Regions from separate parts of the Psychrobacillus sp. FSL K6-2843 genome, predicted to be linked through region 2. Evidence: predicted binding sites of a transcription regulator. Region 2 holds the regulator's gene; the other holds the start of a gene.

Region 1 (6,845 bases), 1.4 Mb from region 2:
CAAGTGTTCTTAAAAAGAAAGGTGATTAAGATGCCATTAATACCTGAAGAGGCGATTCCTTATTTTGAAAATATGATTTATCTTCCTATGGTATTTACCATCTTGGAAAAGGATCGGACGATTTTTGAAAAGGCTCCCTTCAAATTAAACAGACCATATATAAACATTGTCGAAGAAGCAGTGAAGCAGGTACAAAAAGAGTTAAAAGACACACATATTTACATGAGGAGGCATAGTATGAAAGTGCTCCGAGGAGAAGGAGATGATATGTTCACAGAATATGTATTTTTTCATGGTGGCTACGAGGAGCATCGACGTTATTTGAATGTCCGTCTTCGTAACCGCGTAGAAGAACTACTTACAATGTACTTAACCATTTCCTAATCGATTGGTAATGTTTTTCGAACTGCATGTCTGGAAGTTATAAAACCGTGGTTTAAAAGATGGCTCATTCTTTTAAGAAAATGGGTACTTAAAATATTGGAATAGGCAATCTGACGGCTGATAGTATTCGTAGAAACAGGAACATCAATTGTGTCACCGTTCGGTAAGACGATAGTAGAGCCTTTTTGAGTAGGGTAGAATGCTTCAATTGCTTGAAAGGAAAACCAGATATTTAAATCAGATTTAGGAGAAAGGATAGGAAGCAAAATACAAGGCGAACCATAGTCATGCGCAAGTACAATTGGAAGCTTAAAGTAGTTACCAATGGTTTCTCGAGACAAATTTACAGCATGTTGAAAGGAAGAACCGTAGAAAGCACAGGAGTAGCGAACAATTTCATATGGCTTTTTACTTACAATGAAAGACTCGCCAGAAAAATTAATAACTTTCGTGTAAACTTTGTTATTTACTACTAAAGGTTGAAGGGACGCTGTTTCAAAGGAAATAAGATGGGATTTATTCTCATATTTTTTTGCCAGAAAATTTCACTCCTTAGTATAATATAATTTAAATTATAGTTAAATTTGGAAATAAATCAAGTTAATATATCTAATTATTAAAATATTTGATGTTTACTATATAATCTAAATTTTCTTAAAATGATTGCAAGTAGCCTTTAGCTTTTATATAATATAAAAAAGGCATCGGGGTGATTATAATGGACAAACAATATTCATATACAGATTTTATGAAAGCAATGGGACAAACAGGGAAAGAAAGCTCCGCAGAAAAATTGTTAAACGAAATTTATCTTGATATGTTTTTAAATGTTGTCCACCGGGAGCAAAGGAGTTATCGATTACTAGAGTTGATAGATGAGGCGTTGGATCGTAAGGACAGAAAAGCATTTAACGAATATACAAATGTTTTGCTCCAACTAAAGAGTTAAACAAAAGCCGCTTATGCAGAGCGGCTTTTTTCTATTTATGGAGTTGAATTTAAAAATGAGTTAATTTCATAAATAGAGCCTTGCCATTAAAAATGAACAAGTTTCACTTAGTTGTTTGGATGATGGTCATCGCGCAGAATGCGTAAATCAATGTAGGCAGTAAGATTCATCGTTTAAAACGATTTCTTCAAATAAGTGGACTTCAATTTTTCTAAGATAGTAAGGGCTTCGTGTAGAAACAAAAATAAAAATTATTCCTTTACTCTTTGACAAATTAGAATCTTATGTAGCTTTTTCTTGAAAAGAGGGTAGTAATACAAGGAGTAATATTTTATTCAAACGTTGCTACATCAATAGTCCAACATACTCAAAATAAAAAGTTTTAAAACGTATGTTCGTTTTAATAGTGTTAGAAAAATGATTATGTTACACTAAATTTATTAAGCACACGGGAGGCAAACATATGGAACAAATCTTTGATTTACAATCTCCGTATGAGCCGGCAGGGGATCAAGTAGAAGCGATTAAAGAACTAGTTAAAGGAGTAAAGAAAGGTAAAAAGCATCAAACATTACTAGGGGCCACAGGTACCGGTAAGACCTTTACTATTTCTAATGTAATTCAACAAATCGATAAGCCAACCCTTGTAATGGCCCATAACAAAACACTGGCAGGACAACTATATAGTGAGTTCAAGGAATTCTTTCCTAACAATGCAGTAGAATACTTTGTTAGTTATTATGACTACTTTCAACCAGAGGCATACGTACCACAAACAGATACTTATATAGAGAAAGATTCAAGTATAAATGAAGAAATAGATAAATTACGACATTCTGCCACTTCCTCATTATTTGAGCGTAAGGATGTCATTATCATCGCTTCAGTTTCCTGCATTTATGGTTTAGGGAATCCAGAAGAATATAGAGAGATGGTTGTGTCTTTAAGAACAGGTATGGAAATCGATAGGAATCAGCTATTAAGAAAGCTTGTAGATGTTCAATATGAACGTAATGATATTAATTTTACTCGTGGAACATTCCGTGTCCGTGGAGATGTGGTGGAGATATTCCCTGCTTCCCGAGATGAGAGATGCCTAAGGGTAGAATTTTTTGGTGATGAAATAGATAGAATTCGTGAAGTAAACGCATTAACAGGAGAAATATTAGGAGAGCGTGACCATGTAGCTATTTTCCCTGCATCCCACTTCGTAACTAGAGAAGAAAAAATGAAAATAGCGATTAACAACATTCGTCAAGAACTAGAAGAACAACTAACCATCCTTCGCAGCGAGGATAAGTTGTTAGAAGCTCAGAGATTGGAGCAACGGACCAATTATGATTTAGAAATGATGGAGGAAATGGGATTCTGCTCTGGAATAGAAAACTATTCTCGTCACTTAACATTAAGGGAAGCAGGAGCGACCCCCTATACATTATTAGATTATTTTCCAGAGGATTTCTTGCTCGTAATAGATGAAAGTCACGTTTCGTTACCTCAGGTTAGAGGAATGTATAATGGGGATCAGGCTCGTAAATCAGTATTAGTGAATTACGGCTTCCGTTTGCCATCAGCTTTAGATAATAGACCTCTAACATTCCAGGAATTTGAGGGACATGTAAAACAAGCAATCTATGTATCAGCAACACCGGGACCATATGAATTGGAGCATACACCAGAAATGGTTGAACAAATTATTCGCCCAACTGGTTTATTGGATCCAGTCATTACCGTAAAACCTATTGAAGGTCAAATAGATGATTTAATCAATGAGATTTATGAAAGATCGGCAAAAAATGAACGAGTACTGATAACTACTTTGACGAAAAAGATGTCCGAGGATTTAACGGATTATTTAAAAGAAATAGGCATTAAGGTGCAATATTTACATTCTGAGGTAAAAACCTTAGAACGAATTGAGATTATTCGAGAGCTTCGATTAGGTACTTATGATGTTTTAATCGGCATTAACCTGTTGAGAGAGGGGTTAGACTTGCCAGAGGTTTCACTAGTTGCTATTTTGGATGCCGATAAGGAAGGATTCCTACGTTCGGAACGTTCATTGATTCAAACGATTGGTCGAGCAGCCCGAAACTCCAACGGAGAAGTTATTATGTATGCAGATAAAATGACAGATTCCATGAAAAAAGCAATCGATGAAACAAAGCGTCGTCGTACAATTCAAATGGAATATAACGAAAAGCATGGCATTACACCTAAAACAATTGTGAAGAAAATAAGAGAAGTAATTAGAGCCTCTCAAGTGGCTGAAGAAGAGGAAAGCTATGCACAGCAATTAACTAGTGGAAAAGTCTTAACTAAAGAGGAAAAGGGTAAACTACTAGAAAAGCTAGAAAAAGAAATGAAAGATGCTGCAAAGGCGCTTAACTTTGAACGGGCTGCTGAATTACGTGATGCAATTTTGGAGCTCAAGCTGGAAGGATGATGATTGGTGAAAAACCAAGAGATTAATATTCAAGGTGCTCGTACAAATAATTTAAAAGATATAAGTATCAAAATACCAAGAGATAAGCTTGTCGTTATGACAGGTTTATCTGGTTCTGGTAAGTCTTCCTTAGCCTTTGACACTATTTATGCTGAAGGACAACGACGTTATGTAGAATCCTTATCGGCATACGCAAGACAGTTTCTAGGCCAAATGGATAAACCAGACGTTGATTCAATAGAAGGGCTATCACCGGCCATTTCGATTGATCAAAAGACGACAAGTAAAAATCCAAGATCTACAGTAGCAACTGTTACAGAAATTTATGATTATATGCGATTGTTATATGCTCGGGTAGGGAAGCCAATTTGTCCAAACCATGGAATTGAAATATCCTCGCAAACAATTGAGCAAATGGTTGACCGATTAAGCGAGTATCCAGAAAGAACTAAAATGCAGATTCTTGCTCCGATTGTTTCTGGTCGTAAAGGAACTCATGTGAAATTACTAGAAGACATGAAAAAGCAAGGATATGTACGCGTTCGCATTAATGGAGATTTAATAGACTTAGATGACGATATAAACTTAGATAAAAATAAAAAACATAATATTGAAGTAGTCATCGACCGAGTTGTATTAAAAGAAGGTATAGCTGCACGATTAAGCGATTCCTTAGAATCTGCGTTGCGACTCGGAGATGGACGAGTTCTAATAGATGTGATGGAACAAGAGGAGCTACTATTTAGCGAGCATCATGCATGTCCAATATGTGGCTTTTCCATTGGCGAGCTAGAGCCGAGAATGTTTTCGTTTAACAGTCCATTTGGTGCGTGTACAGATTGTGATGGGTTAGGCACCAAGTTAGAGGTCAATCCAGATTTAGTTGTTCCAGATAAATCATTAACTTTGGAAGAGGGAGCCATTGTAGCATGGCAGCCTACGAGCTCTCAATACTATCCGAAACTATTAGAGGCAGTGTGTAAGCATTACAAAATAAAAATGAATGTTCCAGTTGAGAAATTACCTATTGATCAGTGGAACAAAATTATGTACGGTTCAGGAAAGGACAAAATTCGTTTCCGTTATCAAAACGAATATGGCCAAGTAAGGGACAATTCGATTCAATTCGAAGGTGTACTTGCTAACATTGAAAGACGTTATAAAGATACGTCCTCTGATTATATTCGTGAGCAAATGGAAAAGTATATGGCAGAGCATGATTGTCCTACTTGTAAGGGCTACCGTTTAAAGGAAGAAACGATGGCGGTGAAAATAGATTCATTGCATATTGGCCAAGTTTCTAGATTTTCGATTGAGGAAGCAAATAAATTTTTCAGTGAACTGACATTGTCAGAGAAGGATATGCAAATCGCTCGATTAGTTTTAAGAGAAATTGATGAACGACTTAGCTTTCTAGATAATGTGGGACTAAATTATTTGACTCTGAATCGGGCATCTGGGACGTTATCTGGAGGAGAGGCTCAACGAATTCGTTTAGCGACCCAAATAGGCTCTCGTCTTACGGGTGTGCTTTATATTCTTGATGAACCTTCTATCGGTCTACACCAAAGAGACAATGACCGTTTAGTAGCAACTCTGAAGGATATGCGAGATATAGGAAACACTTTAATCGTTGTAGAACATGATGAAGATACGATGATGGCTGCTGATTATTTGATTGATGTAGGTCCAGGAGCAGGAGTACATGGTGGACAAATAGTAGCTGCCGGAACTCCTGAAGAGGTAATGAAAGATAAAAATTCTCTTACAGGACAATATTTAAGCGGGAAAAAGTTTATCCCTCTTCCTCTAGAAAGAAGAAAACCGGATGGTCGTTTTATTAAGATTAAAGGTGCTAAGGAAAATAACCTGAAAAATGTTAATGTCGATATTCCACTAGGGGTATTTACAGCTGTGACAGGTGTATCTGGCTCTGGGAAAAGTACATTGGTCAACGAAATTCTGTATAAATCATTAGCACACAACATTAACCGAGCTAGAACGTTGCCAGGTGCACATAAAGCAATAGAGGGAATTGAAATGCTAGATAAGGTGATTGATATCGATCAGTCGCCGATTGGACGCACACCTCGCTCAAATCCTGCCACTTATACTGGCGTTTTTGATGATATAAGAGATCTCTTTGCAACGACTAATGAGGCTAAGATTAGAGGATATAAAAAAGGACGCTTCAGCTTTAATGTAAAAGGTGGACGCTGTGAGGCTTGTCGAGGCGATGGAATTATCAAAATCGAGATGCACTTTTTACCGGATGTTTATGTACCTTGCGAGATATGTCATGGTAAACGCTATAATCGAGAGACACTGGAAGTTTTATATAAAGGAAAAAGCATTTCGGACATTTTGAAGATGACAGTAGAAGAAGGGGTTGCTTTCTTTGAAAACCATCCGAAAATCAGTCGTAAAATACAAACCCTTTTTGATGTGGGGCTAGGTTATATGGAACTTGGTCAGCCTGCAACCACTCTTTCTGGTGGAGAAGCGCAACGTGTGAAACTGGCTTCAGAGTTACATAAGCGCTCGAATGGTAAGTCATTTTATATTTTGGATGAGCCAACTACAGGATTACATGTCGATGACATTGCAAGATTACTTATTGTTTTACAGCGCTTAGTTGAAAATGGAGATACTGTTCTAGTCATTGAACATAATTTGGACGTCATTAAAACAGCTGATTACTTAATTGATTTGGGACCAGAGGGTGGCGATAAAGGTGGAACAATCCTAGCATCTGGAACACCAGAAAAAATTGCAGAAGCCAAGAATTCCTATACTGGTAAGTATTTAAAAACTATATTAGAGCGTGATCGTAAAAGAATGGAAGAAGGCATTAACAAAGCAACTACAAAAAGTTAAAAAACTCAAAAAGCTTCAATGAAACTTTTTGACTCATAGAACGTATAACTAATAGGAAGAAATTTGCAATACACTTTTAATTTATGAGGAGGCCTTTCACTATGCAAGAGGAACGTAAACGTATTTTAGATATGGTTGAAAACGGCACGATTACTGCACAGGAAGCACTAGCACTTTTAGAAGAGCTCG
Region 2 (6,845 bases):
AAGAAAAGTCCTACTATGTAGCTTTTAAATAATCAGATGTGGAATTGGGGGGACGCATATATGTATTAACTTCAGTACTCATCAGCTAGGGAAACAAAAAAAGGAAGACAAAAATTTTTATTTTAGTCCTTCCTTTTTTGTTGAATCTAATGATTTGAGGATAGAAGAGCCAAATTAATGTAGCGAAAGGGAATGGGATGAATTGTTTCACCCCCATTAGATAATTTTTGAACAATATTCTCAGTTAGACAATGAAGCTAATTTAAAAAAGAGGTTTAGGAAAACCATTGAAATGAGCGATGATGCCAATTTGTCCTATGTGGTATGCTTCGTGACTATATATATGATGGAATACCCAGTTAAAAGTTGGGGGAGAAGGAGGAATCCAACCATCAGAAAATTTAGGGACTTCAATCAGTTGATTAAACTGTTGATCAGTCAAGTTATTTAATATTCCGTCTGTATGTATGCGAATATCTTGATAAGCTTTAAGTATTTCGAACGGAGAGGAATTTTTGTCTAAAGTCAAAACTAACTTTTGTTGGAGTGCCACTTCATTAATCCAGAAATCCTCACTAGTAGCAATATGTGAAATAACCCATGCCAAATTATTTGGATAGGTTGGTGAGGTTTTAAACCAGCTTTCTTCTTGTAAACTATTCAAATAAGGTAATAACGTTTTTCTGTAATCATTCCGATATGGAAAAGCCAAATAAATCAATCCTTTCTATTAATATAAATTAAATAATGTAAATATAAATTTTAATAAACAAATGTATTCATTTATGAATTCCTAAAGATTTTTTAATATTCCGATGAATTGAAATAGGATAAAGAGCTTACAAATTTGATGTTAATATAGTACAATGCTACTTATATATCTGTAATTCCGGAATTAGTGGAGGGATAGAATGTGGATGCAAATGAATTAATTAATGTGATTAATCATAGTATAGAAAAGTTAGATTATGCTTCAGCAAGAAAATATATAGAGGAAAATCTAAATCTAGTTAATATCAATAAGCATTTACTTATTGATAATGCGAGAAGTGTGTTAGATTACATAAACGACACCCTAGAATCAGGAGCCCAGCCTTTAACTCGCCAAGAAGTTTCCTTGATTTACACGATTAATAAGCATGCTATGAAATTTGACGTTAGAGCTTTGAGAATGGTAATAAGAGATAACCCGTCCTTGCTAATAAGACAAGACATCAAACATTATTTTAATGAAGATGCAAAGACTCTCTTAGAGGGAATGAATGTAATACCAAAACAATCAAAACAAGCAATAATATAAACAAAACCCCTTCATGTCTCGAACATGAAGGGGTTTTTCGATGATCTAAACAAAAATGTCCACTTTCTTGTTAGATATGATATCGGCTCAAAGTAATCATACTATGAAAATTGTAGAAGTCAAGCAATCATTAGTGAATATGTCGGTAAACTCCTACTACTTTTCCTAAAATAGAGACTTGATTAACAATAATCGGATCCATCGCAGAGTTCTCCGGCTGAAGGCGGAAATACGTTTTTTCTTTAAAGAATCGTTTTACTGTTGCTTCATCCTCTTCTGTCATTGCTACAACGATGTCCCCATTATTAGCAGATTGCTGTTGTTTAACAATGACATAATCTCCATTCAAGATTCCAGCTTCAATCATACTATCACCCATAATTTCTAACATAAATAGGTGATCATCTGAAGTACCAAATGTTTCAGGAAGCGGGAAGAATTCTTCAACGTTTTCAATTGCAGTAATAGGCATACCAGCTGTAACCTTCCCAACTAAAGGAACATGCACAACTCCCTGCCTTTCGACCGTAGCCTCTAAACCATCTAATATTTCTATTGCACGTGGTTTCGTAGGGTCTCTACGAATTAAACCTTTACTTTCCAATCTTGCTAAGTGGCCATGTACAGTAGAACTTGAAGCAAGACCTACTGCCTCACCAATTTCACGTACGGATGGTGGATAGCCTTTTTTACGAACTTCTTCCTTTATAAAAGCTAGAATATCTTCCTGTCTTTTAGACGCTTTCTTCAATGAGTTCACCTCTTTTAGTAATAAATTCCCTACTAGATTAATACTTATTAATAGTATACCAGTGTCCTGAAAATTATGCAAACATAGGTTCTAATATTTGTTGACAAAAACAAATGTTCGTATTAATATTAGAACATACATTCCGAACAAACATTCTAATTTTGGGGGTTTTTTTATGAATTGGGTAAAAAACAATTATTTTTTAGCATTATTTTTAGGACTAAATCTTATATTTATGACAACTATGGTAATCTCACATACAATAACAACCGAGGAAGACTCACACATCAAAATAGAACAAGGGGATTCCTTATGGGCTCTTGCAACAAAATATGGCATAGAAGATTCAAGGGAAGAATGGGTGAGTCAGGTAATAGAAATGAATAATTTATACGATACCTCTATTAAAGCTGGGGATGTTATAGTTGTTCCTAAAGTAAGTGAGAACCTTCACTTAAATTATGGAACAGAGGTAGCGGGAGAATGAAATCAGTTATTTATTGTCGAGTAAGTACAGACAAGTCCACACAAGAAACTTCTTTAGAGAGACAAGAGGAAGAGTTGATAGATTTTGCTAAAAAACAGGGCAGTGAGGTTTCTCAGGTTTTTGCAGATCAGCATAGTGGATATGATGTTGAGAGAGACGGGCTATTAGAGATGCTCAATTATGTAAAAGAAAATGATATCAAAGCGGTGTTTGTGCAAGATGAAACTAGAATAGGTAGAGGTAATGGTAGAATGGCTGTCCTTCATTTACTTCAGAAAACAAACACAACGGTCTATACGTTACAGGATAAAGGGATATTAAACTTAAATGAAATGGATTCTATGCTTTTAGAAATCCTTGCCTTGGTGGAGGAATATCAACGTAAAATTCATAATGCTAAGATTAAAAGAGGAATGAAGCGCGCGATATCAAAAGGCTATCGTCCAGAAAAGAATTTAAAAACTCGTGGAAACCCTGAGGGAAGAGAGCGAATAGATATACCTGTTGATGAAATTGTCCGATTACGGAACGCAGGGCTCACATACGAGGAAATCACCTCTACATTAAAGGGATTAGGTTTTAATATAAGTAAAGCAACCGTACATAGAAGATATATGGAATTTAAAGAGACTCACGAAGGGTAAAGACTTGCACTTCGTGAGTTTTTTTCATACCTTTATATAAGAGTTAGTTGAAAGGATGAAAAATATGTTAAGTAAAGAAAAACTAGCACGTATTAATGAGCTGGCAAAAAAGTCTAAGTCCAGTGGATTATCTATTGAGGAAGCAAAAGAACAAAGTGCTTTGCGTAAAGAATATTTGGAAACATTTAGAGCAACAATGAGAGATACAATAGAAAGTGTAAAAGTTATCGACCCTTCTGGAAACGATGTTACACCAGAAAAGGTACAACAAGCGAAAAAGGGTAAATTTCTGAATTAACTAATCATTTCAGAAACCATTGATAATACACGAATTGTTGTCTAAACTATTATTATAGAAAAAATTTTGTTCGAGAGGATGTCATTCATGTCATTACAATCAGATTTATTAGCAATTACGACTATTCGTACTCTATCTATCGATGCAATCGATAAAGCAAACTCTGGTCATCCAGGTCTTCCTATGGGAGCTGCACCAATGGCGTACACATTATGGACAAAACATTTACGCCACAACCCAAGCAATCCTAATTGGTTTAACCGCGACCGCTTTGTTTTATCAGCAGGTCATGGCTCAATGCTGTTATATAGCTTGCTACACCTTGGTGGTTATGATCTTCCTATGGAAGAGATTAAAAACTTCAGACAGTGGGACTCTAAAACTCCCGGACATCCAGAATTTCGTCACACAGCAGGGGTAGAAGCAACAACTGGTCCTTTAGGACAAGGTATAGGTATGGCTGTAGGTATGGCTATGGCAGAGGCGCATTTAGCTGCTACTTACAATCAAGAAGGACATTCTATTGTTGATCATTATACGTATGCATTATGCGGAGATGGAGATTTGATGGAAGGTGTAGCTGCTGAAGCTATTTCTCTAGCGGGACACTTAAAATTAGATAAATTAATCGTATTATATGATAGTAATGATATTTCGTTAGATGGAGATTTACATAAATCTTTCTCTGAGAACATTGAAAAACGTTTTGAATCATACGGATGGAACCATATTTATGTAGAAGATGGTAATGATATTGAAGCAATTTCAGCTGCAATCGACAAAGCTAAATCACAAAACGATAAACCAACAATTATCGAAGTGAAAACAGTTATTGGATTTGGTTCTCCCAACCGCTCTGGAAAAGCAGATGCTCATGGTATGCCGCTTGGTAAAGAAGAATCTCTATTAGCTAAAGCAGAATATAAATGGTTATTCGAAGAAGATTTCTATGTACCAGAGGAAGTTTATGAAACTTTCAAGGAAGCTGCTGAGCGTCAAGGTGTTCAAGAAGAAGCTACATGGAACGAAAGATTAGCTACTTATGAAAAAGAGTTCCCAGAGCTAGCTCAAACTCTAAAACAAGCGATTAATGGAGAGATGCCTGCAAACTTTGCAGATGCACTTAAAACTTATGAAGAAGGAACTTCACAAGCAAGTAGAGCAGCTTCAGGTGAAGCGATTAATGCCATCGCTCAAAATCTGCCTTCATTTTTCGGAGGAAGTGCTGACTTAGCTGGTTCTAACAAAACGACTATTAAAAATGCTGGAGATTTCTCTGCAGAAAACTATGCGGGCAAAAACATCTGGTTTGGTGTTCGTGAGTTTGCAATGGGTACTGCTCTTAATGGTATGGCCCTTCATGGCGGTCTACATGTGTTCGGTGGGACATTCTTCGTATTCAGTGATTATGTACGCCCTGCAATTCGTCTATCCGCATTAATGGGATTGCCAGTAACATATGTGTTCACTCATGATAGTATTGCAGTAGGGGAAGATGGACCAACTCATGAACCAGTTGAGCATTTAGCTTCACTAAGAGCTATGCCAGGCTTATCAGTAATCCGTCCAGCTGATTCAAATGAAACAGCGGAAGCATGGAAATTAGCTGTATCCTCTAAGGATCAACCAACTGTGTTAGTGCTTTCTCGTCAAAACTTACCTACACTTAAAGGTTCTGTAGACCAAGCTAGTGAAGGTGTGGAAAAGGGAGCTTATATCGTTTCACCAGTTGAAAATGCAGAGGGTATCTTACTTGCAACAGGTTCAGAGGTTGGACTAGCAGTAGAGGCTCAAAAAGCTTTAGCAGAAGAAGGAATTCAAGTTTCTGTAGTATCTATGCCATCATGGGATAGATTTGAAAAACAAGATACTGCATATAAAAATGCTGTGTTGCCTTCTAACTTAACAAAACGCCTTGCTATTGAAATGGGATCTTCTCTTGGATGGCATCGTTATGTTGGATTCGAAGGTGACGTTATTGCAATAGACCAATTCGGTGCAAGTGCACCTGGAGAGATCGTAATGAAGGAATATGGCTTTAGTGTAGAAAATGTTGTTTCTAAGATGAAAAATCTACTACAAAAATAATATTCTTCTTTGCAATTCGAATACTTTTTCTTAAAAGTATTCGAATTGCTATTTATCAAAGAATTTATATAGAATGCCTATGAAATTTATAGTATAATTTCAATTGGTGTCTTGTACACGTAGAGAAGTTGGTAAAGGAGGAGAAACATTGGATACTTGGATATGGGTTGTTATAGTAATTGTCGCTTTAATCGGTGGTGTTGTAATCGGATTTTTTGCAGCACGACAATATATGATGAAATATTTGAAAGAAAATCCACCAATCAATGAACAAATGCTACGTATGATGATGGCACAGATGGGTCGTAAGCCATCCGAAAAACAAGTGAAACAAATGATGAACCAAATGAATAAAATGCAAAACAAATAATTAAAGGCACTCATTAATTGGGTGCTTTCTGACTGTAAACATCTCAAACTAATTGAGCTGTTTGCAGTTTTTTATATACACTCATTTTATTTTGGGATTATTTCTAATATGAAAAAGGATTACTTCAAAAATATTTGTTGAATTTTATTAAAGTAGACTCCCAAAGAAATATAGATTCTCTTTAAGGAGATTTTCACTCTGAATTTATTATGTAAAGATTTCAATTAGGAATGATTTGTTATCAATAAAAATAAAAAGAGGATTCCAATTCTATAATGGAATCCTAATCTTAAAATTTTATTATTCAATATGCTTAATTAATGGAATATTAATCGTTTAAAATCAAATTAGAAATGCCTATTTTTCCCCTAGTAAGCTATATTGCTTTAAAAAATCTGATACAACTTCTTCATATTCCTTGCTATTTTCATTAAACGATTTAGCGTGTGCTCCTACATCGAATAATTTGAGCATTTTAGGTCCTTTTTTCTTTTCATATAAATCTTCTGTCATCTTTGGCAAGATGAAATCATCCTCCATACTATGAATAAATAAAACAGGTTTTTCTATTTTATCTACTACATCAATCGGAGATACCAAATTCAAGGTGTAACCATCTCGCCATTTTAAGAAGAGATTAGCAAATCGGATGGCTAAGCTAGAGCGAAGTGGGGTGGTTTGGGTAAGTAAATGATAAACCTGGTCTTCAAAATCAGAGAATGCGCAATCTGAGATATAGAAGTCTGCATCGTCAATAATAGAACCGGCATATAGCAGGGTGGTGGCTGCTCCCATTGACTCCCCGTGTATCCCAATTACCGCTTTTTCGCCTGCACGTTCCCGAACTGCTTCCACTATTGCCTGTAAATCCATTTTTTCGTAATAACCAAAGCTTGTCGTTTTACCT

The links. The regulator LexA, encoded in region 2, represses DNA repair genes until DNA is damaged. The targets are predictions, from matches to a motif close to CGAACATATGTTCG.
Region 1: a site for LexA is predicted at 1,718-1,731, ahead of uvrB (excinuclease ABC subunit UvrB). Genes of this name have one in related genera too.

The regions. Positions count from the first base shown of each region.
Region 1 covers NZ_CP152021.1:3,065,293-3,072,137, reverse strand. The annotation lists gene MKY94_RS15545 (hypothetical protein) at 31-384, shown strand; gene MKY94_RS15540 (competence protein ComK) at 381-890, opposite strand; gene MKY94_RS15535 (IDEAL domain-containing protein) at 1,103-1,333, shown strand; gene uvrB (excinuclease ABC subunit UvrB) at 1,797-3,779, shown strand; gene uvrA (excinuclease ABC subunit UvrA) at 3,786-6,656, shown strand; gene MKY94_RS15520 (DUF4097 family beta strand repeat-containing protein) at 6,758-6,845, shown strand, end outside.
Region 2 covers NZ_CP152021.1:1,713,849-1,720,693, forward strand. The annotation lists gene MKY94_RS08550 (DinB family protein) at 263-721, opposite strand; gene MKY94_RS08555 (hypothetical protein) at 914-1,300, shown strand; gene lexA (transcriptional repressor LexA) at 1,431-2,051, opposite strand; gene MKY94_RS08565 (LysM peptidoglycan-binding domain-containing protein) at 2,227-2,538, shown strand; gene MKY94_RS08570 (recombinase family protein) at 2,535-3,182, shown strand; gene MKY94_RS08575 (DUF896 domain-containing protein) at 3,247-3,480, shown strand; gene tkt (transketolase) at 3,568-5,568, shown strand; gene MKY94_RS08585 (YneF family protein) at 5,717-5,938, shown strand; gene MKY94_RS08590 (alpha/beta hydrolase) at 6,296-6,845, opposite strand, start outside.